One region of the Streptomyces violaceusniger Tu 4113 genome, then DNA from elsewhere that is predicted to be linked to it. Evidence: riboswitches for the same ligand, from Rfam matches in the RefSeq annotation. Region 1 holds a riboswitch; each other region holds the start of a gene.

What was found. A riboswitch is a leader RNA that binds a small molecule or an ion and turns the genes downstream of it on or off. The one in region 1 is predicted to bind cyclic di-AMP.
Region 2: linked by a shared signal. The riboswitch ahead of STRVI_RS01570 (M23 family metallopeptidase) and the one ahead of STRVI_RS40050 (transglycosylase family protein) in region 1 are both predicted to bind cyclic di-AMP.
Region 3: linked by a shared signal. The riboswitch ahead of STRVI_RS40835 (NlpC/P60 family protein) and the one ahead of STRVI_RS40050 (transglycosylase family protein) in region 1 are both predicted to bind cyclic di-AMP.
Region 4: linked by a shared signal. The riboswitch ahead of STRVI_RS09370 (M23 family metallopeptidase) and the one ahead of STRVI_RS40050 (transglycosylase family protein) in region 1 are both predicted to bind cyclic di-AMP.

The regions. Positions count from the first base shown of each region.
Region 1 covers NC_015957.1:9,805,813-9,813,001, reverse strand. The annotation lists gene STRVI_RS40070 (roadblock/LC7 domain-containing protein) at 1-211, opposite strand, end outside; gene STRVI_RS40065 (sensor histidine kinase) at 208-1,371, opposite strand; gene STRVI_RS40060 (cytochrome P450 family protein) at 2,022-3,299, shown strand; gene STRVI_RS40055 (transglycosylase family protein) at 3,445-4,461, shown strand; cyclic di-AMP (ydaO/yuaA leader) riboswitch at 4,717-4,884, shown strand; gene STRVI_RS40050 (transglycosylase family protein) at 4,892-5,605, shown strand; gene eno (phosphopyruvate hydratase) at 5,888-7,168, shown strand.
Region 2 covers NC_015957.1:335,889-343,077, reverse strand. The annotation lists gene STRVI_RS53980 (NgoMIV family type II restriction endonuclease) at 1-254, opposite strand, end outside; gene STRVI_RS53975 (hypothetical protein) at 476-775, shown strand; gene STRVI_RS01575 (aldo/keto reductase) at 871-1,815, opposite strand; gene STRVI_RS01570 (M23 family metallopeptidase) at 1,973-3,163, opposite strand; cyclic di-AMP (ydaO/yuaA leader) riboswitch at 3,175-3,309, opposite strand; gene STRVI_RS01565 (PP2C family protein-serine/threonine phosphatase) at 3,592-4,998, opposite strand; gene STRVI_RS01560 (DUF6227 family protein) at 5,457-6,227, opposite strand; gene STRVI_RS01555 (hypothetical protein) at 6,760-7,119, shown strand.
Region 3 covers NC_015957.1:9,986,224-9,993,412, reverse strand. The annotation lists gene STRVI_RS40855 (SDR family NAD(P)-dependent oxidoreductase) at 1-212, opposite strand, end outside; gene STRVI_RS40850 (C40 family peptidase) at 416-1,444, opposite strand; gene STRVI_RS40845 (hypothetical protein) at 1,779-2,132, shown strand; gene STRVI_RS40840 (L,D-transpeptidase) at 2,255-3,064, shown strand; gene STRVI_RS40835 (NlpC/P60 family protein) at 3,176-4,336, opposite strand; cyclic di-AMP (ydaO/yuaA leader) riboswitch at 4,344-4,514, opposite strand; gene pcrA (DNA helicase PcrA) at 4,688-7,162, shown strand.
Region 4 covers NC_015957.1:2,124,637-2,131,825, forward strand. The annotation lists gene STRVI_RS09355 (DNA gyrase/topoisomerase IV subunit A) at 1-384, opposite strand, end outside; gene STRVI_RS09360 (M16 family metallopeptidase) at 698-2,068, shown strand; gene STRVI_RS09365 (M16 family metallopeptidase) at 2,089-3,471, shown strand; cyclic di-AMP (ydaO/yuaA leader) riboswitch at 3,761-3,924, shown strand; gene STRVI_RS09370 (M23 family metallopeptidase) at 3,939-4,733, shown strand; gene STRVI_RS09375 (GntR family transcriptional regulator) at 4,981-5,736, shown strand; gene STRVI_RS09380 (HPr family phosphocarrier protein) at 5,930-6,211, opposite strand; gene STRVI_RS09385 (bifunctional acetate--CoA ligase family protein/GNAT family N-acetyltransferase) at 6,402-7,189, shown strand, end outside.

The DNA of each region.
Region 1 (7,189 bases):
GCCATGTCATATGGGAGCCACCGCAGAAGCCGGCCATGGTGCGGCTCAGCGACTGGATGCCGCTCATCGCCGCGGCGACGGTGTCGGCCTCGTCCTTTTTGACCTCTTGAGAACGGGCCATCAGCAGACCGTCGGCGGAGACCAGGATCGCATGACGAGCCCCTGGTACTTCCAGGGCGCTCTCAAGCATCCATGACAGGTCGTTGTTCACTGAGGATCATGCCCTTCCCTGTTCGGGTTTGCTGAGCGTCCGGACTGCGTGCCGCGCTGGAACGCGCCCATGATCGATGCGGATTCCTCGCTCGTCCGGGCCGGGGCACTGGTGGAGTCCGCTCTGGGGACGATGGAAATCGAGCCCTTACGGCGACGTTTGGGCAGGCCCCCGGCAGTGGCACCGCTCACGGTCGAACCGCTGACGGTGGCACCGGTCATGGCGGAACCGCTCGGCTGCGGCTGCGGCTGCTCGGCCTCGGCGGGAACGTGGGTCGTCGGCTGCTCTTCCGGCTCGGGCATATTGGTCAGAAGGTCCTCGGGGAGAAGCACGACCGCGCGTACACCACCGTAGGGAGAGGCCGAATCGACGGACACCGTGAAGCCGTAGCGCGCGGCGAGCACACCGATCACCGCGAAACCGAACTGCGGCGGATTGCCCAGTCCCGTTACACCGGTGGCGTGCGTGGCCGAGAGCAGCTTGTCCGCCCGGTTCTTCTCCTCCTCGTTCATACCGACACCGGCGTCGTCGATGATGACGCAGACGCCCTTGGGGACGGTGCGGATGGTGATGTCGATCGGCGAGTCGGGCGCGGAGTAACTGGTCGCGTTGTCCAAAAGCTCGGCCAGCGCCAGCGCGACCGGTTCCACGGCCCGGCTGACCAGGGCGAAGTTGCTCTGTGAGCGGATTTCCACCCGGGTGTAGTGCCGGATGCGGCCCTTGGCGCTGCGGACCACGTCGTACACCGACGCGACGGCGCGCTGCCGACCCAGCCAGCCGTCACACAGCACCGCGATGGACTGCGCACGCCGACCGAACTGCGAGTTCATGTGGTCGATCTCCAGAAGGTCCTGGAGAAGCTGATGCTCGCCGTATTTGTCCTGTGTCTTGGAGATGGCCAACTGCTGCTCGTTGGCGAGGCCCTGAAGCGTACGCATAGCGGACTTCAGCGCGCTCTTGGTGGCCTCCTCGGCGCGGTTGTGAGCCTCCTGGACCGCCTCGGCGTAATTGTTGTCGAGGTCGGCCGCGCGTTTCTCGAGCTCCGCCTTCTCCTGGCGCAGATTCGCCCGCGCCTTTCGCCCGCGAACAATGGCGGTTGCGGCGAGAGGCGTGCCAGCGATCAGGGCCCAGAACGCTGGATCCTGTAGATATTGCGTCATTAAGACTCTCTTTGAACGACTAGACCGCCAGGGACTTTAGGGAGGTGTGGTGCGTTATGCGTCTGAAAGGTGCCTGAGCAGCGGTAAGTCAGCGCCCGTACGGCGCCCGCGGGTTCCGGGGACATCGCACTCGTCTTGCCGACGGCAGCGCACAGGCGTCGGTGCGCCGGAACGGCTCCATATGCCCAACTGGCGGCATAATGCTCCTCAGAGTGGGGACCCTCTCGGCTGATGTGCCGGATCGCCGTGTGTCTTACGCGCCCTTGGCTCGCCTGGCAAGCGCGGTGATCGTATCACCGGTATCACTGGGCCCCGTGCATGTGCCCCAGTCCCATTCGTTCACCTGACGTCGTTTCAGCCACACCGCCAGTTCACCGCGTTGACCGACGTCAGGGCATGCCCCGGGGGTTCGTATCGGGGCGGCGCGGGCAACCACCGAACGGCGGTCGCAGCCATCAGATATCCGGGCATTCGACCCGCGCTGTGCATGGGTGGTGAAGGGTGTGTGGAGATGAATGAGGAATTCCGCTGGACATTCATCCCGGTCATTGCTCTCTTATTCTCTTTGTTCTGCTTATTCACTTATTTCTCTGTTGCCCGTTACTTCCGACAGGCCGGAGGGGGCGACTGGTCGCGGGTATCGTCGGGGCGTGTCGGAACAGCCTCGTGACAGCTCCGCTCCCACCCTCTTCACCTGGGAGTTCGCCACCGATCCCTACCCTGCGTACGCCTGGCTGCGCGAGCACGCCCCGGTGCACCGGACCACGCTGCCCAGCGGTGTCGACGCCTGGCTGGTGACCCGTTACGCGGATGCCAGGAAGGCGCTGGCCGATCCCCGGCTCTCCAAGAACCCCCAGCGGCACAGCGCGGCGGCTCACGCAAAGGGCAAGGTGGGCATTCCCGGCGAACAACGTGCCGACCTGATGACGCATCTGCTCAATATCGACCCTCCCGATCACACCCGGCTGCGACGGCTGGTCTCCAAGGCGTTCACCCCGCGCCGGGTGGCCGCGTTCGCCCCTCGGGTACAGACCCTCACCGATCAGCTCATCGACGCCTTCGAGGAAAGGGGAGAGGCGGACCTGATCCATGAGTTCGCCTTTCCTCTCCCTATTTATGCGATCTGCGATCTGCTCGGGGTGCCGCGCGAGGACCAGGACGACTTCCGGGACTGGGCCGGCGCGATGATCCGGCACGGCGGAGGCCCGCGCGGCGGCGTGGCCCGCGCCGTGAAGAGGATCCGCGCGTATCTCGGCGAGCTGATCCACCGCAAGCGCCTGGAGCTCGTGGAGCGGAGGGAAGAAGAGGACGGGGAGGACCTGATCTCGGGGCTGATCCGGGCCAGCGACCACGGTGAGCACCTCACCGAGAACGAGGCCGCGGCCATGGCCTTCATCCTCTTGTTCGCCGGCTTCGAGACCACAGTCAACCTCATCGGCAACGGCGTCTACGCACTTCTGCGCCATCCGGAGCAGCGCGCCGTCATGCAGCGGGCCCTGGAAGAAGGGGACGAGCGGCTGCTGGCCGCCGGGGTCGAGGAGCTGCTGCGCTACGACGGGCCCGTGGAGATCGCCACCTGGCGGTTCGCCACCGAGCCGCTCACCCTCGCGGGGCAGCGCATCGCCGAAGGGGAGCCGGTGCTGGTGGTGCTCGCCGCGGCCGACCGGGACCCCGAGCGGTTCGCTGAGCCCGACGTCCTCGACCTCACCCGCCGCGACAACCAGCACCTCGGCTACGGCCACGGCATCCACTACTGCCTCGGCGCCCCGCTCGCCCGGCTGGAGGCGCAGACCGCGATCGCCACCCTGCTGCGGCGCCTGCCCGGACTGCGGCTCGCGGCGGAACCGGAGGATCTGCGGTGGCGCGGCGGGCTCATCATGCGCGGGCTGCGCACGCTCCCGGTGACCTGGGATTCCGCGGACCGCTGAGGCTGCCAAGCCCCGTACTACGGACATTGGTGACGAATGATCAGTCGTGTGACCGTGGCGTGACCTGGGATACATCGGCTTGTGATGATCGAGTGCCCTCGCTATGTTCACCGGCAACCGAGTTCGCCATAGAGAGGGCAATCGCATGCGTTCCGGTAATGGTCGACACCGTCGCCCCCGTCAGGCTCCGGCCATCATCGTCGCGGCGGGGGTCACGGGAGCGAGCATCGCCCTGCCCCTCTTCGGGGCGTCCGGCGCACAGGCCGCCCAGACCGCCACCTGGGATCAGGTCGCCGAGTGCGAGAGCGGCGGTATGTGGAGCGCCGACGAGGGCAACGGCTTCTACGGCGGACTGCAGCTCACCCTCGACATGTGGAAGGACTACGGCGGCACGGAGTACGCCCCGCGCCCCGACCTGGCCAGCCGCTCCCAGCAGATATCCGTCGCCCAGTCGATCCTCGGCGACCGCGGCCCCGACGCCTGGCCGAGCTGTGCGCTGGGTGCGGGGCTCACCGACGGCTCCGGCGCCCCCGATGTGGACCCCGGTGGCACGGCCACCCGGGACCCGGGGGCGGGCCGGGGCGAGACGGGGGGCCGGGAGCGGGACGGCTCCTCCTCCCCGGAGTCGGACCGTTCGGGGACGTCCGACGGCGCCGGTAAGCCGGATTCGTCCGGATCGGCCGAGAAGCCGGCGGCCCCCCACACCTCCGAGTCCCCCGACGGACTGGACGGCTCGGCATCGGACACCCCGACGTCGGACGGCTCGGCCTCGGATGACCCGACCTCGGACGGCTCGGACGACCCGGCCGACTCGGCGTCGGACGGCTCGAAGGGGTCCTCGGCGGATCCCTCCGCCGACCCCTCGCCCTCCGGCCGCCACCGCGGCTCCCCGGACGCCGGGGGGCGGGCCGAGGACGGCGATTCGGCGGACGGGCAGCCCTCCGGGCGCCATGCCTCGCGTGACGCCGTGGACCGCGACCAGGGCCCCACGGGCGACGATTACACTGTTCGCCCCGGTGACAATCTGTCAGGGATCGCCGAGGACCGGAATGTGTCCCGAGGTTGGGAAGGGCTCTACGAGAGCAACGAGGACCTCATCGGAATCGACCCCGACCTGATCATCCCTGGTCAGCGACTTGACCTCACCATCAGGGAGCAGTGATTCGGGGGGAATTGCCCGATCTGGTTCCGGTGAGACATACATCTCGTCACAATTTCCGGGGCGCACCTCGTGTCCGATCTCTCCTCACCCGGCCCTACCTGCGCCGATGTGGGCCGGGTGAGATCAATTACAGCCCCATTCGCTGCCATTGGGGTGTTTGAACGTTCTGGGGAGGTGTGTTTAACGTCTTTCCGCTCGCCACCGCGGGCACCGTCGATCGTCACGCCGAATCCTGCCGGCGGTCGGGGGGAAACCGACGCGTCAGCGCCGAAGGCAGGAGCGGGGGACCCAAGGTAGGTGCCGAGTGGCCTGTGGACACGGGCTCGTCGGCTAGGGGTGAAGCCGGGAGCGATCATCGCGACCGGCCGGGCAACTCACGTCCGAACCCGACAGCTCACCTCGTAGGCGTCGGTGAGGAAACGAACCAACGATGCTGAAGTCCAACGGGAAGCACCGCCGTCCCTCCAAGGCCACCCGTATCGCCGCGCTCACCGGTCTCGCCGGTGCCGCCGTGGCGGCGCCCCTCATCGGGGCGACCTCCGCCTCCGCGGCCAGCGGCGTCCAGTGGGACCAGGTCGCGCAGTGCGAGGCCGGTGGCAACTGGTCGATCAACACCGGCAACGGCTACTACGGCGGCCTGCAGTTCTCGAGCTCCACCTGGGCCGCGTACGGCGGCACCGCCTACGCGCCCACCGCGGACAAGGCCAGCAAGAGCCAGCAGATCCAGATAGCCGAGAAGGTCCTCGGCAGCCAGGGCAAGGGCGCCTGGCCGGTCTGCGGCAAGGGTCTGACCTCCGGCGGCAGCCCGTCCGCGCCGTCCGCGCCGTCCGCGCCGTCCGCCCCCTCCGCGCCCTCCGGTTCGCAGGACCAGCCGTCGGCCTCCACCAAGTCGGCCCCGGCCGCCCAGCCTGCCCAGCCGAAGGCCCAGCCGCACACCGCGCCCGAGCGCGCCACGCGTGAGCAGCCCCGTGGCCCGATCAAGAAGGGTGACGGCGAGTACAAGGTCAAGTCCGGCGACACCCTCGGCAAGATCGCCAAGGAGCACCACGTCAAGGGCGGCTGGAAGAAGCTCTTCAAGCTGAACGACGACATCGTGGAGAAGGCCGACCTGATCTACCCGGGCCAGAAGCTGCACCTCGGCTGAGTCACGGTCGCAGCCGCGGCCGCGGCCTGAGCACTCTTCCCGAGGCTTCCGAGGCCGCCGTCCGAGAACCCCTGAGACGAGCCCCGGTCGGGCCTGCCGCCCCTATGGTGCGCCCCACCGGGGCTCCCTCATTGCCCGATTCACCAGAAATCCGGATATGTGATTCGGAATCTGGCTTTTTGTGTCACGCCTCTGTCTCGTGGGGCGGGCGAACGCAGGGTGCAGCCCTCCCGGCCCGTTAGGCTCGTGCTGCTACCGCAGACCCATACGAAGGAGAACCTCGTGCCGTCCATCGACGTCGTCGTAGCTCGCGAGATCCTCGACTCGCGAGGCAACCCCACGGTCGAGGTCGAGGTCGGCCTCGACGACGGCAGCACCGGCCGTGCCGCCGTTCCGTCCGGCGCCTCCACCGGCGCCTTCGAGGCCCTCGAACTCCGTGACGGCGACAAGAACCGCTACCACGGCAAGGGCGTCGAGAAGGCCGTCCTCGCCGTCATCGAGCAGATCGGCCCCGAGCTGGTCGGCTACGACGCCACCGAGCAGCGTCTGATCGACCAGGCGATGTTCGACCTGGACGCCACCCCGGACAAGTCCTCGCTCGGTGCCAACGCCATCCTCGGCGTCTCCCTCGCGGTCGCGCACGCCGCCTCCGAGGCGTCCGACCTCCCGCTCTTCCGTTACCTCGGCGGCCCGAACGCCCATCTGCTGCCGGTCCCGATGATGAACATCCTCAACGGCGGGTCGCACGCCGACTCCAATGTGGACATCCAGGAGTTCATGATCGCGCCCGTGGGCGCGGAGTCCTTCTCCGAGGCCGTGCGCTGGGGCGCCGAGGTCTACCACACCCTGAAGTCCGTGCTGAAGGAGCGCGGCCTGTCCACCGGCCTCGGCGACGAGGGCGGCTTCGCGCCGAACCTCGGCTCCAACCGTGAGGCCCTCGACCTGATCCTCGAGGCGATCAAGAAGGCCGGCTACCAGCCCGGCCAGGACATCGCGCTCGCGCTCGACGTCGCCGCCTCCGAGTTCTACAAGGACGGGTCCTACGAGTTCGAGGGCAAGTCCCGCACCGCCGCCGAGATGACCTCGTACTACGCCGAGCTGGTCGCCGCGTACCCGCTGGTCTCCCTCGAGGACCCGCTGAACGAGGAGGACTGGGACGGCTGGAAGACCATCACCGAGCAGCTCGGCGACAAGGTCCAGCTCGTCGGCGACGACCTCTTCGTCACCAACCCGGAGCGGCTCGCCCGCGGTATCGACAACGACACCGCGAACGCCCTGCTGGTCAAGGTCAACCAGATCGGCTCGCTGACCGAGACCCTGGACGCCGTCGAGCTGGCCCAGCGCAGCGGCTACAAGTGCATGATGTCGCACCGCTCCGGTGAGACCGAGGACGTCACCATCGCCGACCTGGCCGTCGCCACCAACTGCGGCCAGATCAAGACCGGCGCCCCGGCCCGCTCCGAGCGGGTGGCCAAGTACAACCAGCTGCTGCGCATCGAGGAGATCCTCGACGACGCCGCGGTGTACGCGGGCCGCTCGGCCTTCCCGCGCTTCAAGGGCTGACCCGCGTACGACCTCAAGTAG
Region 2 (7,189 bases), 9.5 Mb from region 1:
TCAGAGACAAGTTGATCATTAACGGCGTTTTCGAGTGCGGTTCCCCTGCTTTCCTCCTTGGCATCGGATGAGTTCGCAGAAACCTTGCGACTAACTCCCAGGTCATCGAGCACGGATTTTGCGATGTGCAGGCTGGTTTTGTTGTCTACGTCCGAGATGTTTGGAGCCCAGGGCTCATCACAGACATCGATCACCTTTTGGTTGGCTGAGCTCTTCCAAGCGAGGAGTTCGCGAAGCCAATCCGGTGCCGCCATGCCTACTTCCTTCCAGAGAACAGCCACTCACGGAGGGACCCACCGGTCTAAGGGTCATGTAAACGGCTAGCCAGGATTTTAGAGCAAAGATCCTCTGCCGAACTGATGCCCCCACAGGAGCGAGGCGGGCCTGCCTACCACCCTTGGCCGCGACATCCATTCTCGGCGTCTACCTTCGTAGGGTCGAGGGTGAGGAGCCCCTTGGAGTGGGAGGTAGTGGGATGGCTGGAGTGTCGGCGGGGGTTGTGGCGGCGGGTGGGTTGGTTGGGGGGTATGGGGTGGCTCGGTGGACCAAGAAGCGGCCATTGGGTGGGGTCGCGTTGGCTGCTGCCGGGGTCGTGGCCACTCAGGGGTGGCGGGAGAAGGCGGGGAACGGGACAGCGGCCGCGCTCAGTAGGGCGTATGTGGCCGCCTTCGCCGGGTCGCATCCGCTCGCGAAGAAGATCGGGGCCTGGCCGTCCGTCTTTGCTGTCGCGGGTGGGGTTGCTCTCGCGTCCTGGGTTCTTGCCGATCGGCGGTAGGGGTTCGTCGGCGTATATGGAGGACTGACGAGGGCGGGCTGAGTTGGTCTTTGGGGTGCCCGCCCTCGTTGGGGTTTTGTTTGGTCGGCCGGCGCTCAGTCCGACGCCGAGGTCAGCAGGTCCAGTTCCGGCTGGGTCAGCTTGAGGTCGACCGATGCCAGCAGGGGCGGGAGCTGGTCGACGGAGCGGGCGCTGGCGAGGGGGGCCGCGACGGTGGGCTGGGCGAGGAGCCAGGCGAGGGCGACCGTGGTGGGCTCGGTGGCGTGGTTGGCGGCGACGTCGTCCAGAGCGGCGAGGACCTTCTGGCCGCGCTCGGTCTCCAGGTGCTGGGCCGCGCCCGAGGAGCGGGGGCTGTCGATCGCCGTGCCCGGGCGGTACTTGCCGGTCAGGAAGCCGGACGCCAGGGAGTAGTACGGGATGGTCGCCAGGTGGTGGCGGGCGGCGACGTCGGCCAGCTCGCCCTCGAAGGTGTCGCGGGAGACCAGGTTGTAGTGCGGCTGGAGGGCGACGTAGCGGGCCAGGCTCTCCTGGGTGGAGAAGGTCAGCAGGGCCTCCAGGCGCTCCGCACTGACGTTGGACGCGGCGATCTCGCGGATCTTGCCCTCTCCGACCAGCTCGTCCAGGGTGCTGATGATCTCCTCCACCGGCACCGACGGATCGTCGTAGTGGGTGTAGTAGAGGTCGATGTAGTCGGTGCGCAGCCGCTGGAGGGATTCCTCGACGCCCGATTTGATGGCGGACGAGGTCAGACCGCGCGGCTCCGGGGAACCGCCGCCCACCTTGGTGGCGAGGACGACGTCGGAGCGGTTGCCCCGGGAGGCGAACCAGTTGCCGAGGATGGTCTCGGACTCGCCGCCCTCGTTGCCCGGCACCCACGCGGAGTAGACGTCGGCGGTGTCGATGAAATTGCCGCCCGCCGCCACGAAGGCGTCGAGTACGCGGAAGGACTCGGCCTCGTCGGCGGTCCAGCCGAAGACGTTCCCGCCGAGAGAGAACGGGAAAACGGACAGATCGCCGATCTTCTGTGTGTTGTCAGCCATACGTTTTTACAACGGGCGGCTGGGCGGGGTTGTTCCTGAGGGGGTTGTTCCGGGGGGGGGTGTTCCTGAGGGGGTGTTCCTGAGGGGCGGCCCCGTCGGGGCGTAAACCGGCGGCCCTGGCGTCAAGGGGGGAGAGAGCGCCAGAGCCGCCGGAGTATCAGGGATTCATCCCGTGCTGGCGCAGCCAGGGCATCGGGTCGATCGGCGAGCCGCCGCCCGGCCGGACCTCGAGGTGGAGGTGCGGGCCGGTGACATTGCCGGTGGCGCCGACGCGGCCGATCACGTCGCCCGCCGTCACCTTGCCCGAGGTGACGACCATCGAGGACAGGTGGCAGTACCAGATCTCGGTGCCGTCGCTGAGGGTCAGCACGATGCGGTAGCCGTACGAACCGGCCCAGCCCGCCTGGGTGATGGTGCCGCCGTGCACCGCCTTGGCCGGGGTGCCGGTCGGGGCGGCGAAGTCCTGGCCGGTGTGATCGGCCGACCAGATGTCGCCCGCCTGGCCGAAGCTCGCCGTCAGGGTGTACGAGCCGACGGGGAGGGTGTACGCGGCGGCGAGCCTGGCCTGGCGCTCGGCCGCGGCCTTCTTCTCGGCCGCCTCCTTCGCCCGCTGCTCGGCGGCCTTCTTCTCCGCCTCGGCCTTGGCCTTCCGCTGGGCGGCCACCTCCGCGGCCTGGTCGGACGCCTTCGCCGCGGCGGCCTTCGCCGCGGCGGTGCGGCTGTCCTCGTCCGCCGAGTTCTGCTGGTTCTCGGCCTGCTGGAGGATGCGGGCGCGGAGCGCCTCGCCCGCGTCGGTGGTGCCGCGCTGCTCGTCCTCGCTGGTCAGGCCGGCCTGGGAGAGGGGGGCGGCGGCCGTCTGCGGGCCACTGCTGTCGTCCGACGTCCAGGAGCCGATGCCGGGCAGGTCCTTGGCGGCGGGCAGGCTGGCTTTGACCTCATCGGCGACCTGGCCGAGATCAGGCATGGAAATGGGCGGCTTGGGACGGTCCTTGGCGCTGGCCATACCGCCCGCACCGACCGCCGCGATCACGCCGACCCCGAGGACGGCGCCGCTGCGCGCCATGGTCCCGCCGCGCTGCTTGGCCACGCGGTGCCGGCCGCGTACGGGAGCGATGGACTCCTCGGTGGGGTTCCACTCCTCCCAGGGCTCGGTCTCGAATCCGGCACCCGGGCCCTCGAACGCGTGCCCATCCGCGTCCAGGTACCGATCGTCGGGGGCGAAGTGGCCGTCCCCGGAGCTCATCCCGCCGCCGGCGTCAAAGCCGGGGCCGTAGGCGGTGGCGGTCCCCAAACCGCCTCCCCGTGTGCGATACGGGGCTTCGTCCAGGGCAGACCTGTTGGACGCCACGGAGGCGCACTCCTTTCCTTCCTTCTCGCCTACCGGGTTAGCTGACGGGTTCGGAGCAGGAAGGTCTCCTACGGGTCAGGTTCGACCCGATTCACCCCAAGGTGTTGGTTCCCCGGTTCCCTTGGTGCTGCTGGTGGTGCGGTACTGCCGGTGTGCGTACGGGATTCGGCGACGGCGCACGGTGCCGCCCTTGCGACGGTTGTGACGACCGCGCTGCGTTATCGAACGTTAATAGAGAGCACGATGTGATTCCAAGCTGTTCTGAGGAATCCGCGCACCTTTGGCATGAACTTAGCGCTCAAGAGGGGACAGATGGGGGCGAGTCGACGCACTGGCCAAAGGTTCGCAAAAACGCGTGCAGACCGATCGTGCAGCAATTGTTATGCGGAGGGGGCTCGGTCGACTACGCACGGTAAGGGCCCGGTCGGCTACGGACGGTGTGGGGCTCCGCTGTCCTTCGTATGGCCGCCGCGGTTCGCACCACCGTCGTCGAGCCCGTTGCCCCTGTCGTCCCCCTGACCATTGCCCCCATTGCCCTGCCCGTTCCCTCGTCCGATCCCGCGGGCCGGGGTCCGGCGGACCGCCAGCAGCGCCATGTCGTCCGACGTCTCGCCGCCCGTATGGCGCTCGACATCGGCCACCAACACGTCCAGCAGCTCCTGCGGATCGGCGAAGCGGCGGCCGCGTAGCTGCTTCTCCGGGTCGTAGAACTCGCCGTCGCGGTCCCGGGCCTCCGTCACCCCGTCCGTGAACAGCAGCAGCGTCTCCCCCTCCTCGAACCCCAGCTCCATCACGCGGTCCGGCCACCCGGCCAACTCCCCCATCCCCAGCGGCAGCGCCGACGCCTCCGGCTCCAGGGCGCGCACCGCGCCGTCCTCCGCGATGAGCAGCGGCGCCGGATGGCCGCGGTTGATCAGCCGCAGGATGGAGTCGCCGCGCGGAATTTCGGCCACCACCGCCGTCGTGAACCCCTCGAACACCTCCAGGTCGGCCCGCCGGGCGCCCTCACGCCGCAGCGCCCGCTCCAGGCGGCCCACGAGCGCCTCCAGGGTCGTCTCCTGCTCCGCCGCCTCCCGGAAACAGCCGAGGAGGATCGCCACGACCTCCACGGCCTGCAGCCCCTTGCCGCGTACGTCCCCGACGATGAGCCGTACGCCGTGCGGGGTGTCCTGGACCGCGTACAGGTCACCGCCGATCGCCGCGTACTTCTCCGCCGGTACATACCGCGCGGCGATCTCCAGCCCGGCGAGACGGGCGGGCGGCGCGGGCAGGACGGCGCGCTGGGCCGCCTCCGCGACACCGCGCGCCGAGGCGAGCCGGTGGTAGCTGCGGCGTACGACACGGTTGATCGCCACCGCCAGCACGGTCACGGTGGCAACCGTGACGATCTCGGTGGCCGCCTGGGTCGGGTCCCTCACACCATGCAGCTCCGCCAGCAGGCAGGTCGTGAGGACGGCGGTGACGGCCATGATGAGGGTCTGGCGCAGCGGTAAGAGCGCCGCGGCGGCCAAGGGGGCGGCGGCGAAGAAGGGCGAGGCGGTGTAGCCGGACGGGGTGGCCAGGTCGAAGCTGACGCCGCCGAGGAGGAGGATGACGGGAACCCAGCGGGCCACCCGGCGGCCCGGCGGCCCCTTGCCCTCATCCTCGGCCGGGCCAGGTCCCGCGGTGGGCCCGGTGAACCCGTCGGCGGAGGCGCCACCGGCCGCGGCGCCGGTGTCGATGAGCGTGTGCAGACGGGTGTGGCGGCGGTGGGCGTGCGGGCGGCTCAGCCGGGGCCAGGCCGTACGCCACTCCGTACGGGCGCCCGTACGAGCCCTGCTCCCTCGCACCCGCACCGGCTTCTCTCGCTTCCCTGGTCCGCGTCCCGTCGCCGTCACAGCGTCGCCGTCGTCACAGCGTCGCCGTCGCCACCCTGGTCACCTTCGTCACCAGGCTTCCGGCTGACGGGCTGCCAGGCGAATCGGTGTCGGCCAAGCGGGTGCTGGACGGACGCCGTGAGCGGGCCCGGCTCCCGTGCGTGCGCTGCGGGCACAGGACGGGCGCGCGACGGGGGCACCGCGGGCACGCGAGGGGGCGCTGCGGACACGTAGCGGGCACGTGCCGGCGCGTCAGGGGCTGTGGGCGCGTCAGAGCCACGAGGGCGTCAGAGGGCGTCAGAGGTTACGCGGCGGGCGCGCTGCGGGCCCGTCAGAGGCCACGAGAGCGTCAGCGGCTACGGGCGCATCAGAGGTTCGGATACGCCAGAGATTACGGATGCTTCAGAGGTGACGAGTGCGTCAGCGGCACCAACGCGTCAGAGGTCGACGCCGAGCGCGCGGGCGTGACGGTCCGCCGCCAGCTCCGCCGAGACCTCGTCGAGGTACACCTCGCACACCAGCCGTCCGTCCCGGGTGAGATTGTGCTCCAGCTCCCACAGCACGACCTCGTCCCCTCCCGCGAGCAGGAAGGCGTGCTCATAGAAGCGGCACCAGGTCGCGTCGGGGCCGCCGGAGCGGCGCCGGGGCTTGGGCGCGAGGGCGATGTCATGGGCGAACGCGGTCGTCAGCAGCCGCTCGGTCTCCTCGCCCGGGCGGTCGGGGTTCTCCGCGCGGCGCAGGACACGACGGGCATGGTCGGCCGAATTGTCGGCCACATACGCACGGGAGCTCTCCAGGGGCTCGGCCGTGTGCAGCAACTGGTCCGGCAGCCACAGCGGTAACCCGTCGAGCTCCTCCCAGCGGGCGCCGCCGAGGCGATCATGGACGCGGCGCTCGGCCAGCGTCAGGGCTTCCTCGTCCGCGTAGAGCTCGTACAGCGGGCGACCGCCCTCGCCGGTGTTGTGCTCCAGTTCCCACAGCAGCAGGCTGCTGCCGTCGGGGAGCAGGAAGACATGCCGGTAGGTGCTGTAGCCAAGCTGGCCGCACCGCTCATTGCACTGTCGGCAGGACCGCAGCTCGGACTGGTGCATCAGGGCGCTCCGCGCCTGGTCCAGCACCGCCTCGCCGATCTCGAAGCCGTTCTGCGCACGGGCCAGCAGCCCGTCCATCAGCTCGGCCGGGGTCCCGTCCGCTCGTGAGTGCCCCATGCCTCTCCTCCCGCCTCCCGGCGTTGATTCGCCGCGCCCCCCGGGCGACCACCTCGCGCACTTAGCGTAGCGGCGTGAACACGCGCCGCGCTGCGGTTCCGCGAAGCTGTCGGTGTGACTGTGCCTCACTCACTCCTGCGTCGTAGGGCTTGGATGTATCACTCGTCCGACCGGTCGAACAAGTAGGCGGGCGGGGCAGGGTGGGTCGGTCGGCCACCGTGGGCGCCGGGTCCCAGCGCGTCCAGGCTCCCTCTGCCGGGGGATCGCCGGGCAGTCGCCGGGGAGCCGCCGGGGAGCCGCCTCCCCTCATTCAATTAAAGGGATTCAGGTGTCCGCCGGGCCATGCCGGGCCGAGCTGGGCCAAATGGTCCTTGCATTGGTCCCCCTTAGCGGGATTCTCGGAGAACACGCCCCGGAAGAACAGCACTATGCCGGACGGGTGAAGCTGACTGGCGGCCCGAAGCCTTAACTGATGAGCTTCGTTGTGTCATGCGTCCGTGAATTCGCGGAGCAACCCAGACGGAGGAATTAAGTGAACATCGGCAAGAAGGCGATTCTCCTGACCGCGGCCGCCGGCGCTCTGGTCATCGGTGGTGCCGGCGGTGCCCTGGCCAACAACAACGACGACTTCATCGTGCAGCTCAACAGCTGTGACACGTCCACCGGTGCGACCACCAACACCGGCGGTGCCGCCCCCACCGGCGACATCAACATCGGCTCGGACTGCATCAACTTCACCAACAGCCACGGTTCGGTCGTCCAGTCCAACGACTGCGACACGGCCACCGGGATCACGCTGGTCACCGGCGCCGCCGCCCCGACCGGCGACACCAAGATCGGCTCCAACTGCACGAACATTGCCGTCGACGACGACAGTGTCAAGCGTCACTGAGTCGCTGACCCTTTCATGGTGTTCCCGCCCGCGGTAACACCATGAGGCATCCCCCCGTTGGGAATCGCGG
Region 3 (7,189 bases), 180 kb from region 1:
GCGTCCGCCTTGTCCGCGTCCCGGCTGCCGAGGACGACGGTGGCTCCCGTAGCGGCGAGCTGTTCGGCGACGAAGTACCCGATCCCCGCGTTGCCGCCGGTCACCAGAAAGGTCTTACCGTCGGCACGCGGCAGCCGATGGACGTCCCATGGCGCGGTCGAGGCATCAGTCGAGGCTTCGTTCGGGGCTTCGGACGAGTCGGTGGAAGGCATGGGGACTCCTGGTGTTGGTGAGGGCGGGCCGGCGACCGAATGTGGCTGACGCGGACACATGTCAGCCTTACGGCCGCTACCGACGCCCCACCGACAGAGCGCCGTCAGCCGGTGGTGCCCGCCGACAGATCGCCGCTCAGGCGAACCCGGAACCCACCGCCCCCATGGGGCCGGCCGGGGGCGGCTGCACCGGCCCGAAACACCTACGCCGGGCGGGCCGCTCCCGCGAAGGGCATGTCGGCGACGGAGGCCACCCGGACGGGGGCGCCCGGGCGCGGGGCGTGGATGATGCGGCCGTCACCGATGTAGAGGCCCACATGGCTGACGCCGGAGTAGAAGAAGACCAGGTCGCCGGGGGCCAGTTGGTCGCGCGTGACGCGCCGGCCGGCGTCGATCTGGGTGTAGGTGGTGCGGGGCAGGGCGACCCCGGCGGCGCGCCAGGCGGCCTGTGTGAGCCCCGAGCAGTCGTAGCCGTGGGGGCCGGTGGCGCCCCAGACGTACGGCTTGCCGAGGGCCGCGTAGGCGTAGGAGACGGCGCGGGCGGCGCGGCCCGCGGTGGGGGAGGCGGTGCCGTCGGCACCGGCCTTGTCGCCGTCCTGGGCCGCCAGCAGGCGCTGCCGCTGCTCGAGGGTCAGCCGGTCGAGGAGGCGATCGGCGGCGGCGAGCCTTTGCTGGACGGTCCGCTTGTGGTGGGCGGCCGCCGTCTGGGAGGCGCGCAGAGCGGCGAGGCGGTCGGCCGCCTCGCCGCGGACCTGGCGTAATTTCCGCTCCTGACGGCCGACGGAGGCGATCAGGGCGGCCTGGCGGTTCCCCGCGCGCTCGGCGAGCGAGGCGCGCTGAAGGTACTGGCCGGGGGAGGAGGACAGGGCGAGCTGGAGGGCCGGGGCGATCGTCCCCGAGCGGTACTGGGCGGTGGCGAAGGCGCCGAGGGCGTTGCGCGCGGCGTTGAGCCGGGTGGTGCGGCGGGCGGCCTGGTCGCGCAGCGCGTCCAGCGCCGCGCGGGCCTTGTCGGCCTTGTCCTTCGCGCCGTTGTACCGCTCGGTGGCCTCCTCGGCCTGCCGCTGGTACTGATCGACCTTCGCCTTCACCTGCGCGGGGGTGAGGCGGTTCTCGGCGTGCCCGGTGCCGTCGAGGAGGGTGGCGGACGCGGCGCCGGTGAGGGCGAGGAGCGCGGCCGCGCGGGCGGTGCTGCTGGTGAGCGAGCGCTGCTTGGGCTTCCTGTGCGACGCCACTGCGGCGGTTCACCTTGTCTTTCTTGGGCATTCCAGGAAATTCCGCAGATCCTGGACCCTTGTGGGGAGCGGACGGACAGGTGGCAGTCCGCCGTGAGGCGGGGACCCTCAGTTGACGGGAAGCGGACTGCCACCTGGAGGAGGAAGTTAGGCCGAAAAGCGGGGGCCGTGCGGGGGATTGAACGGGAGTGCACGGATTTCGTCGCTCCCGTGACGGCGGCTGATCGCCCGGCGAGTGGGGTGGTCGGGAGTGTGGGGCTGCCGTGACCGAAGCGCCGATACGGGCCCACCCGAGTGCCGGGTGATGATATGCGCGCGGTTAGTCTCCGGAGCCATGGACGTACTCATTCACGTGTTCGTCGGCCTGCACATCGTCGGCATCGGCGCGCTGCTCGGCGGCTTCTTCTCGCAGCTCAAGGCGATGGGGGCGGGCGAGGCCCGGATGACCCCGGCGATGCTGCACGGCGCGCTGACCATGCTGGTCACCGGCGCGGCGCTGGTCGGGCTCAATCAGGCCGACGGCAACAGCGTCAACAACATCAAGATCGGTGTGAAGCTGGCGCTGCTGATCGTGGTCCTCGGCCTGGTGTATGTGAAGCGCGACGAGGAGAAGGTGGAGTCTGCCGCCTTTGGCGCGGTGGGCGCCTTGACAACGGCAAACATTTTCATCGCCGTGCTGTGGATCTGATGAGGTGATCATCTGAGGTGATCCCGAGACAATTCCGACACCTTTTCGACACGAACCTGAGGCAACCGTTTGCACTCGCGAGCTGTCCTGGTAAAAAGGCGAGGCAGTCGAAAGGAGTGGCCATGGGGACAGTGGGGGCAGTCAGAAGCGGGCATGGTCGGCGTGGCCGGCGCGCGGGCCTCGTGCTGGGGCTGGCGGGGATGACGGTGCCGCTCGCGGTCGCCGTCGCCGGTCCGGCACAGGCTCAGGCACGGCCGGCCCAGGCACGGCCGGCCCAGGCACGGCCGCTGGGCAGGTCGGCCGGGTCGGTGACACCGGCGACCATGGCCGCGTCGTCGTGCACGACCAGCGTGGGGCCGTACCAGAGGCAGGCCGAGCGGTTCCTGGGCCGCCCGGTGGACGGGCGACAGTCGCGGGCGGACTGTCTCGCGATCCAGAAGTTTCAGGTCAACCACGGCATCAGCCCGACGATCGGCTACGCGGGCCCGATCACCTGGGGCGTGATGAGCCTGATCAACACCCAGAAGGCCGCCGGACACAACCCGAACGCGGCGAAGAAGTGCCCGACCAACAAGGGCCGCATCGCCTGCGTGGACCTCACCCGGCAGCTCAGCTGGGTCCAGGACGGCTCCCGGCTGGTCTACGGGCCGGTGCCGGTGCGGTCCGGGCGGAACGGCTTCGAGACCCGCACCGGGCTGAAGAAGATCTACTGGCGGAACATCGACCACTGGTCGACGCTCTACAAGGTCGCCATGCCCTACAGCCAGTTCTTCGACGGCGGTCAGGCGTTCCACTCGATCGCCGGGAGCGTATGGTCCCCGCCCGGCTCCCACGGCTGCGTCAACATGCGCACGGGCGAGGCCAAGAAGTACTGGAGCCTGCTGAAGAACGGCGACGACGTGTACGTCTACGGGCGCAAGCCCGGCACGTGAACGGCACATGAGCCGATGACGTGACGATGCCGCTGCCCGGGGCCCCGACCCCGGGCAGCGGCACGCCAGGGGCCCGCACGGCCCCCTCGCGTCCTACGCGACCCCCATGCCCTACGCGGGCCGCACGCTCCCGTAGATCGGCATCTCCGTGACCGGCGCCTTCTTCACCACATCGCCCGGCTTCGGCGCGTGGATCATCATCCCGTCGCCGATGTAGAGGCCGACATGGCTGATGTCGTCGAAGAAGAAGACCAGATCGCCCGGCTGGAGTTCGGACGTCGAGACGCGCGTACCGACCTTCACCTGGTCCCAGGTGGTGCGCGGCAGTGAGATCCCGGCCGTCTTCCAGGCCGCCTGCGTCAGCCCTGAGCAGTCGAAGGAGCTGGGACCGGTCGCGCCCCAGACATACGGCTTGCCGAGCTGCGACTTCGCGAAGGCGATGGCCTGGGCCGCCTTGGAGCTGTTGGCGGGGGTCGAGGGCGTCGTCGAACCGGCGCCGCTGTCCCCGTTCTGCTGCTCCTGCTGCTTCTTGCGCGAGGCCTCCTGCCGCTGCTTCTCGGCGAGCGCGGCCGCCTTACGGCGGGCCTCTTCCGCCTTCTTCTTCTCGATCGCCGCCAGTCGCGCCTTCTCCTTGGCGGTCAGATTCGCGAGCAGCCGCCGGGCCTCGGTCAGCTTGTCCTGGACGGTCTTCTTCTGGGTCTTGAGCTGCTTCTGGGACGTGGTCAGCGAGGCGAGGCTCTCGCTGGCCTTACCGCGCTCCTTGGCGGCGCTCGCCTGCTGCTTCTGGAAGTCGTCGACGGCCTGCTTCTGCCGACCGGTCAGCCGGTCGATCAGATGCGACTGGTCGAAGACGTCCTGCGGATCGTTGGAGAACAGCAGGGTCGCGGCGGAGCGGGCCATTCCGCCGTCGCGGTACTGGGCGGTGGCGTAGGCGCCGAGCGTGCGCCGCGCCTCGTTGAGCTTCTCGGTGCGCTGGGCGACGGAGTCCAGCAGCTTGTCGACCTTGTCCCGCTGCTGATCGGCGCGCTCCTTGGCGCCGTTGTAGCGCTGGGTGGCGCTCTCCGCCTGGTGGTAGAGGGTGTCGACCTTCTCCTTGACCTTGTCGATCGACTGGGTGGCCGGCTTGGGGTCGTCGCCCGGCGCGGCGTTGGCCGTCTGGGAGAGGAGGGTGACGGAGGCGAGGGCGGCCGTGGTGAACCCGACGGCCGTACGGCGGCCGTGACCGGTGAGCGGGGCCGGTATTCGGCTCCGCGGCTTGCGGTGCGACGCCAAGGGAGGCGCTCCTTCCGTGGACCGCCTACCGGGTTAGCTGTCGGGTTCGGGCGGTACGGAAGGTTGCCCTACGGCCGTGTTCGGGCGGCACTTGCGTGCCACGCCGCTTCGGGCCGATTCACCCCGGTGTTGCGTTGTCGGGTCCCCGGCTCCGGGCGCCTTACGGCGGTGCCGGACTCGGCGGAGGCCGCCCGTGCCGACGTGGTTCGCCGACGGATCTTCCGGGCCGCCTGACGCAGGACGGTAGCCAACGCGTGGGGCTCCTGTGAAGACTGGTGGCCGTTTTGCCCGAAACCGTTTCGTGATGTTCGGGCATCGGCTGTCAGTGGGGCGGCCTAGACTCGGGGAGCGATGAGCAGCCTCTTTGACGACAGCTTCCTGGCGGACCTCGGGCCTCCTTCGAACGAGGAGCCACCACCGCCGCCCGAGGACTCGGCGCACCCCGGCCCCGATGGTGCCGAGGCCGTGCCGCATCACCTCTTCAGCGGCGGCTTCGACGCGCCCGTGCCCCGGGAGGCGCACTACCGGGACGGCGCGCCGCGGCCCGTCGTGGACCCGTCCGCCCTGCTCGACGGGTTGAACGAGCAGCAGAGAGCCGCCGTGGAGCACACCGGCTCGCCGCTGCTGATCGTCGCGGGCGCCGGCTCCGGCAAGACCCGGGTGCTCACCCACCGCATCGCCTATCTGCTCGGCGCCCGCGGCACGCACCCCGGCCAGATCCTCGCCATCACCTTCACCAACAAGGCGGCGGGCGAGATGAAGGAGCGGGTGGAGGAGCTCGTCGGCCCGCGGGCGAACGCCATGTGGGTCTCCACCTTCCACAGCGCCTGCGTCCGCATCCTGCGCCGGGAGTCGAAGAAGCTCGGCTTCACCTCGTCGTTCTCGATCTACGACGCCGCCGACTCCAAGCGGCTGATGTCGCTGGTCTGCCGGGATCTGGATCTCGACCCCAAGCGGTTCCCGCCGAAGTCCTTCAGTGCCAAGGTCTCCAACCTGAAGAACGAGCTGATCGACGAGGAGACCTTCGCCGGACAGGCCACGGACGGTTTCGAGAAGACGCTGGCCGAGGCGTACGCGATGTACCAGGCGAGGCTGCGCGAGGCCAACGCACTGGACTTCGACGACATCATCATGACCACCGTCAATCTGCTCCAGGCGTTCCCGGACGTGGCCGAGCACTACCGCCGCCGCTTCCGGCACGTCCTGGTGGACGAGTACCAGGACACCAACCACGCGCAGTACACCCTCGTGCGCGAGCTGGTGGGCACGGACACCGAGGAGACCACGGCCGCCGAGCTGTGCGTGGTGGGCGACGCCGACCAGTCGATCTACGCCTTCCGGGGCGCCACGATCCGTAACATCCTCCAGTTCGAGGAGGACTACCCCACCGCGCGGACGATTCTCCTCGAGCAGAACTACCGCTCCACCCAGACCATCCTGAGCGCGGCCAACGCGGTCATCGAGCGCAATGAGAACCGCCGCCCGAAGAACCTGTGGACCGAGGCCGGCGCCGGGACCGAGATCACCGGCTATGTGGCCGACACCGAGCACGACGAGGCCCAGTTCGTCGCCGACGAGATCGACCGGCTCACGGACGCGGGCGACGCCAAGGCCGGTGACGTGGCGGTCTTCTACCGGACCAACGCCCAGTCCCGTGTCTTCGAAGAGATCTTCATCCGGGTCGGGCTGCCGTACAAGGTCGTCGGCGGTGTGCGCTTCTACGAGCGCAAGGAGGTCCGGGACGTCCTCGCGTATCTGCGGGTGCTGGCCAACCCCGAGGACTCCGTACCGCTCCGCCGGATTCTGAACGTGCCCAAGCGCGGCATCGGGGAGCGCGCGGAGGCCATGATCGACGCGCTGGCGCTGCGCGAGAAGATCACCTTCCCGCAGGCGCTGCGCCGGGTCGACGACGCGTACGGCATGGCGGCCCGCTCGGCCAACGCCGTCAAGCGGTTCAACACGCTCATGGAGGAGCTGCACACCATCGTGGAGTCCGGGGCGGGCCCGGCGACCGTCCTGGAGGCGGTGCTGGAGCGCACCGGCTATCTGGCCGAGCTCCAGGCGTCCACCGATCCGCAGGACGAGACCCGGATCGAGAACCTGCAGGAGCTCGCCGCCGTGGCCCTGGAGTTCGAGCAGGACCGCGGCGAGGAGAACCCCGGCACCCTCGCGGACTTCCTGGAGCAGGTCGCGCTCGTCGCCGACTCCGACCAGATCCCCGACGAGGACACCGATGGCTCCGGCGTGATCACACTGATGACGCTGCACACGGCGAAGGGCCTGGAGTTCCCGGTCGTCTTCCTCAGCGGCATGGAGGACGGCGTCTTCCCGCATATGCGGGCGCTCGGCCAGACCAAGGAGCTGGAGGAGGAGCGGCGGCTGGCCTATGTGGGGATCACCCGGGCCCGCGAGCGGCTCTATCTGACCCGCTCGACGATGCGCAGCGCATGGGGCCAGCCCGCGTACAACCCGCCGTCCCGCTTCCTGGAGGAGATCCCGGACCAGTATGTGCGGTGGCGGCGCACCGGGCCCGCCACCCCGTCGGCGTCCATGGGCGGCATCGCCTCGACCCCGCCGTCGGGGCTGTCGTCCGGTCTGTCGTCGTCGCGTTCGCGCGCCGGGGGCAGCGGGTTCGCGACCCGGCGGGCCACGGAGCGTCCGGTGGTCGCGCTGGCCATCGGTGACCGGGTCACCCATGACTCGTTCGGGCTCGGCACGGTGGTGGCGGTGAAGGGCAGCGGGGACAACGCGGAGGCGACGATCGACTTCGGCGAGGAGAAGCCGAAGCGGCTGCTGCTGCGGTACGCACCGGTGGAGAAGCTGTAGCCGCAGCGGCCCGAGCGCTGAGGCTGT
Region 4 (7,189 bases), 7.7 Mb from region 1:
GGGCGGGTCGTCGTTGCCCAGGGAGCCGAAGTTCCCGTGGCCGTCGACCATCGGCAGGCGCATGGAGAACGGCTGCGCCATGCGCACCAGCGCGTCATAGATCGACGCGTCGCCGTGCGGATGGAGCTTTCCCATCACCTCGCCGACGACGCGGGCGCACTTGACGAAGCCGCGCTCGGGGCGCAGCCCCATCTCGTTCATCTGGTAGAGGATGCGGCGGTGCACGGGCTTCAGCCCGTCACGGGCGTCGGGCAGCGCGCGCGAGTAGATGACCGAGTAGGCGTACTCGAGGTAGGAGCCCTGCATCTCGTCGACGACGTCGATGTCGAGGATGCGCTCCTCGAAGTCGTCCGGCGGCGGGGTCTTCGTGCTGCGGCGGGCCATCGCGCTTGCGGCTCCTTCAACTGCCGATGCGGGATCTGACGCGGACCATTGTGGCCCGGGCCGCCGACAAGTGTGGAACGGCCCGGGGTCGCAAGGCCCGGAGCGGGTCCCGAAACCGGGTCCGGCAACCCCGTGTGACGGCCCCTCGAAGGGCGATGTGCGGCGCCCGAGGGGCTGCGGAAACGGTTCGCGGCAGCTTGGGAGGACGGGAACGGACCGGAACTTCGCCAGATGTCCGTCCCCTTGCATACAGTGACAGAAGCGCTGCGCATGCGGCTGGCACGCGCTCCATCACGCGATCGAAGGGACGTACATGCCCATGGGTCACACGGCCACGCAGCAGGCCGGCTCCGGCGGCCTGAAAGCGACCGAGCACCGCCTGGCCAATGGCCTGCGCGTGGTGCTCTCCGAGGACCATCTGACCCCGGTCGCCGCGGTCTGTCTGTGGTACGACGTCGGCTCGCGCCATGAGGTCAAGGGGCGCACCGGCCTGGCTCACCTCTTCGAGCACCTGATGTTCCAGGGCTCGGCGCAGGTGACCGGCAACGGCCACTTCGAGCTGGTGCAGGGGGCCGGCGGCTCGCTCAACGGCACGACCAGCTTCGAGCGCACCAATTACTTCGAGACCATGCCCGCCCACCAGGTCGAGCTCGCCCTGTGGCTGGAGGCCGACCGGATGGGGTCCCTCCTGACCGCGCTGGACGAGGAGAGCCTGGAGAACCAGCGCGACGTCGTCAAGAACGAGCGCCGCCAGCGGTACGACAACGTCCCGTACGGCACCGCCTTCGAGAAGCTCGTCTCCATGGCGTACCCCGAGGGCCACCCGTACCACCACACCCCGATCGGCTCCATGGCCGACCTGGACGCGGCTTCCCTGGAGGACGCGCGGGAGTTCTTCCGCACCTACTACGCCCCGAACAACGCCGTGCTGTCGATCGTGGGCGACATCGACCCCGAGCAGACGCTCGCCTGGATCGAGAAGTACTTCGGCTCCATCCCCTCGCACGACGGCAAGCGGCCGCCCCGCGACGGCACGCTCCCGGAGGTGATCGGCGACCAGCTTCGCGAGGTCGTGGAGGAGGAGGTCCCGGCCCGCGCCCTGATGGCCGCCTACCGGCTGCCGCACGACGGCACCCGTGAGGCGGACGCCGCCGATCTGGCGCTGACCGTCCTCGGCGGCGGGGAGTCCTCCCGGCTCCACAACCGCCTGGTGCGCCGCGACCGCACCGCCGTGGCCGCCGGATTCGGCCTGCTGCGGCTGTCCGGCGCCCCCTCGCTGGGCTGGCTGGACGTGAAGACCTCCGGCGGTGTCGAGGTGCCGGCCATCGAGACCGCCGTCGACGAGGAGCTGGCCCGCTTCGCCGAGGAGGGGCCGACCCCGCAGGAGATGGAGCGGGCGCAGGCGCAGATCGAGCGCGAGTGGCTGGACCGGCTGGCCACGGTCGGCGGCCGGGCCGACGAGCTCTGCCGGTACGCCGTGCTCTTCGGCGACCCGCAGTTGGCGCTGACCGCCGTGGAGCGGGTGCTCGACATCACCGCCGAGGAGGTGCGGGCCGTGGCCGCGGCGCGGCTGCGCCCCGACAACCGCGCCGTGCTGGTCTACGAGCCCGTCCAGGGCGCCGAGGACGCAGCCGACACCGCCGAAGCCGCCGAGACCGACGCAGAAGGGGAGGCGGCCCAGTGAGCGACGCCGTCACCGCGACCATGACCTTCCACCCGCAGCCCAAGGGCGGCGCGCCCAAGCTGTGGGCGTTCCCGGCCCCCGAGCGCGGTGAGCTGCCCAACGGCCTTACGGTGCTGCGCTGCCACCGCCCCGGCCAGCAGGTCGTCGCCGTCGAGATCAATCTGGAGGCGCCGCTGGACGCCGAGCCGGCCGGGATCGAAGGCGTCGCCACGATCATGGCGCGCGCCCTGTCGGAGGGCACCGACAAGCACGACGCCGAGGAGTTCGCCGCCGAGCTCGAGCGCTGCGGCGCCACGCTGGACGCGCATGCCGACCACCCCGGCCTCCGCGTCTCCCTGGAGGTCCCGGTCTCCCGGCTGCCCAAGGCGCTCGGGCTGCTGGCCGACGCCCTGCGTGCCCCCGCCTTCCCGGACGGCGAGGTCGAGCGGCTGGTGCGCAACCGGCTGGACGAGATCCCCCATGAGCTGGCCAACCCGGCCCGCCGCGCCTCGATGGCCCTCTCCGCGGCCCTCTTCCCGGCCGAGTCGCGGATGTCCCGGCCGCGCCAGGGCACCCAGGAGACCATCGAGGGCATCGACGCCGCGGCCGTGCGGGCCTTCTACGAGGCGCATGTCCGCCCCTCCACCGCCACCGCCGTCATCGTGGGCGACCTCACCGGGGTCGACCTCGACGGGGCCCTCGCCGACACCCTGGGCGCCTGGACGGGCGGGGCGGGCGCGCCGCGCACGGTTCCCCCGATCGTCGCGGACGACCTCGGCCGTGTGGTGATCGTCGACCGGCCGGGTGCGGTGCAGACCCAGTTGCTCATCGGGCGCGTCGGCGCCGACCGCCACGACCGGATCTGGCCCGCGCAGGTGCTCGGCACGTACTGCCTCGGCGGCACCCTCACCTCCCGCCTCGACCGTGTGCTGCGCGAGGAGAAGGGCTACACCTACGGGGTGCGCGCCTTCGGCCAGGTGCTGCGCTCCGCGCCCCCGGCGCCCTCGGGCGGCTCCGCGGGCGCCGCGATGCTCGCGATCAGCGGCTCGGTGGCCACCGAGGTCACCGGGCCCGCGCTGGAGGACCTCTGGAAGGTGCTGCGCACGCTGAAGGAGGAGGGGCTCACCGACGAGGAGCGCGATGTCGCGGTGCAGAACCTGGTGGGCGTCGCCCCGCTGAAGTACGAGACGGCGGCGTCCGTCGCGGGCACTCTCGCCGACCAGGTCGAGCAGCACCTTCCGGACGATTTCCAGGCGCAGTTGTACGCCCGCCTCGCGGAGACCGGCACGGTGGAGGCGACCGCCGCGGTGGTGTCCGCCTTCCCGGCGGACCGGCTGGTCACGGTGCTGGTCGGGGACGCCTCGGCGATCGAGGAGCCGGTCCGGGCGCTGGGCATCGGCGAGGTGAGCGTCATCTCGGGCTGAGCCGCCCGGAGTTGGCCGGATCCGGACCAAGAACCGGTGATCCGGCCGGCTCACTGACGATCCGGGTCCGCTGACGATCCGGCAGCCGGTCCGCTCAACGAGCTCACAGCGGAAGGACCCTGGCCCCATAAGGGTGCCGGGGTCCTTCCTTCATGCCCGATTTGCGGGAGTGACAGCTTGTTTGGTTTGTGGGGAGAGCAACAAAAAACCGGAACCGTTTGGTGATCGAAAGCGGGCCCGTTTAGCGTCAGTCCGGCTGTTCGCCAGCAACCCGCCGCACCCGCGGCACGGACAGTCATCGCCGAGTCCCCGTACGGCGCGAGCCAGGGGAGCCGGGGACCCACACGTCCCCAGGGGTGAATCGGGCGCCTTCCCCGGCCGGGGGAGGAGTCCGTAGGAGACCTTCCTGCTCCGAACCCGTCAGCTAACCCGGTAGGCGAGAAGGAAGGAAAGGAGTGCGCCTCAGCATGGCGTCCACCCGCACTGCCACCGGGAAACACCGCCGCACCACCAAGGTCAACGTCCGCACCGGCGCGAACGTCGTGGGCATCACCACCGTCGCCTCGGGCGTCGTCGCCGGGATCACCGGACAGGCGTTCGCGGCCGACACGGGCCCCAGCCCCCAGCAGGCCGGTCTGACCCAGGCGATCGTGATCGGCGACGGGATCGCGGACCAGATCGAGGCCCAGGCGCAGTCCCAGGAGACCGCCGCCGAGCAGGCCGCCGCCAAGGCCAAGGCGGAGGCGATCGCCCGCCAGGAGGCCGCCAGAAAGGCGGAGGCCACGGCGAAGAGGGCCAAAGCCGAGCGCGAGGCCAAGGAGCGCGCGGCGCGCGAGGCCGAGCGCAAGCGCCTCAACACCTTCGAGACGCCGATCACCGGCTCCTACGTCTCCACCGGCTACCAGGCGGCCAGCGGACTGTGGTCCTCCGGCAGCCACACCGGCATCGACTTCCACGCCTCCTCCGGCACCTCCGTGCACTCCGTGGGCATGGGCGAGATCGTCGAGGCGGGCTGGGGCGGCTCCTACGGCAACAACGTCGTCATCAAGATGAACGACGGCACCTACACCCAGTACGGCCACCTGTCGTCCATCAGCGTCTCGGTCGGCCAGAAGGTCACCCCCGGCCAGCAGATCGGCCTGTCGGGCGCCACCGGCAACGTCACCGGACCGCATCTGCACTTCGAGGCCCGCACCAGCCCGGACTACGGCTCGGACATCGACCCCCTGGCGTATCTGCGCTCGCACGGCGTCAACGTCTGACCTCGCGGACTCCGCGGACGTCCGACCCCGCGAGACGCCGCGCACGCCGCGGTCCCGCGAGAATCCGAGAAGGCCCCGTCCACCGGACGGGGCCTTCGGCGTGCCGCCGCCCGCTGACCAAAAAATATCCATGAAATGCACTCCGCCATCGGAAATGACGTCCGATTGGAATAGAGTCGTTCAACGCGCGTTCCATGGATGCGTTTCGCGGGCGTTAAGGCGGAGGTTCGACAATGTGGGACCGGAAATGAGCGGGGATACGACCGCGGTCCAGGGCGGTCGCCGGATTTCGGCGCATGCGGTGTGCACGGCGATTCGCGACGACATCGTCTCCGGCACATATCAGCCCGGCAGCAGGCTCACCGAGGAACTTCTCGCCCGGCGCTACGGTGTCTCGCGGGTGCCGGTCCGCGAGGCCCTGCGCACCCTGGAGTCCGAGGGCTTCGTGACGACCCGGCGGCATGCGGGGGCCTGCGTCGCCCAGCCCTCCGAGCGCGAGGCGGCCGATCTGCTGGACATCCGGGCGCTGCTGGAGCCGTTGGGCGCCGCACGGGCCGCACAGCGCCGTACCGAGGCCCATCTGAAGGTGTTGCGCGGGCTGGTCCGGCTCGGCCGGGAGCGGGCCCAGCACGGCCGTCTCGGCGAGCTGCCGCCGCTGGGCGACTGGTTCCACGAGACGCTCGCCCAGGCGTCCGGCAGCCCGAGCCTGGCCGCCATGCTCGTCCAACTGCGCCGCAAGACCGCGTGGGTGTACGCGCCCGCTCCCGCGCCGCAGCCCGTACCGCCCGGGAGCGCCCGGCGCCCCGACCCGGCCGCGCGGGCCGTGGAGTCCTGGGCGGAGCACGGTGCGCTGGTGAACGCGGTGGCGCGCGGCGACGCCGACCGGGCGCGGGCGCTCGCCGCGGCGCACACCGAGCGCGCGCTGGCGGAATACCGGCTGCGCCGCCCGATCCCGGTGAGGGCTTCGAAACATTCCGTAAACACGGCGAGCGGCCGGAATTAACAGCGATCCCGTATACAACTCTCGGGAATTCTCTGCGTGCTTTCGCGGCGCCCGGTTCTCGCTCTTCCGGATCGGGGTGGAAACGGAAAAACAGCGGGGCCGCGGTGGCCGTAATGGTCACCGCGGCCCCGCCGTGCCGAATCCTTGATTCACGCGGGAATCACACGGGAATCACAGGTGGATCAGAGGGGGATCAGACGGTCTCGGGAAGCTCCTCGAGGCCCTCCGCCACGAGCTTCGCCAGCCGGTCGAGCGCGACCTCGGCATCGTCCGTGTCGGAGGCGAGGACGACCTCCTCGCCGCCCTGGGCGCCGAGGCCCAGCACGGCCAGCATGGAGGCGGCGTTGACCGGGGTGCCGTCGCCCTTGGCGATCGTGATGGGGACGCCTGCGGCGGTGGCCGCCCGGACGAAGATCGACGCAGGGCGGGCGTGCAGGCCCTCGGCCCAGCCGATGGTGACGCGGCGCTCAGCCATGGTGTTGCCCTTCAGGTGTGACGGGTGCTGTTGTCTAGACCAAAATCATACGGTGTCCGGATTCACCCGGCCGATGTCCGAGTGGGCCCGGGCATGCCCGGACTGGCCCGATACGGACCTTCCCTCGACACTTGGGCCCGACGCAAGGGTGTCCACCATCCGGACCGGGCCGGCCCGTACCCTGGGCCCCATGCGGAGCCCGTCGGACCGTCACGCCTACCCGACCCACTGGGAAGCCGATGTGGTGCTCCGGGACGGCGGCACGGCACAGATCCGTCCCATCACCCCAGATGACGCCCAACGGCTGGTCAGCTTCTACGAGCGGGTCTCGGACGAGTCGAAGTACTACCGCTTCTTCGCGCCCTACCCCCGCCTCTCCGACCGCGACGTCCACCGCTTCACCCACCACGACTACGTCGACCGGGTGGGTCTGGCGGCCATCGTGGGGGATGAGTTCATCGCCACCGTGCGGTACGACCGCATCGACGGACGGGGGATGCCGGCCGCGGCCCCCGCCGACGAGGCCGAGGTCGCCTTCCTCGTCCAGGACGCCCACCAGGGCCGCGGGGTGGCCTCCGCGCTCCTCGAACACATCGCCGCCGTCGCGCGCGAGCGGGACATCCGCCGGTTCGCCGCCGAGGTGCTGCCCGCCAACACCAAGATGATCAAGGTGTTCACGGACGCGGGCTATACCCAGAAGCGCAGCTTCGAGGACGGCGTCGTCCGCCTCGAATTCGACCTCGAACCCACCGACCGCTCCCTGGCCGTCATGCGCGCCCGCGAGCAGCGGGCCGAGGCCCGCTCCGTCCAGCGGCTGCTCGCGCCCGGCTCCGTCGCCGTCATCGGCACCAGCCGCACGCCCGGCGGCGTCGGCCGCACCGTGCTGCGCAACCTCCTGGACGGTGGCTTCACGGGACGCGTCCACGCCGTCAACCACGCCTTCCCCGACGACATGGCGCACCTGGAGCCCGAGGGCGT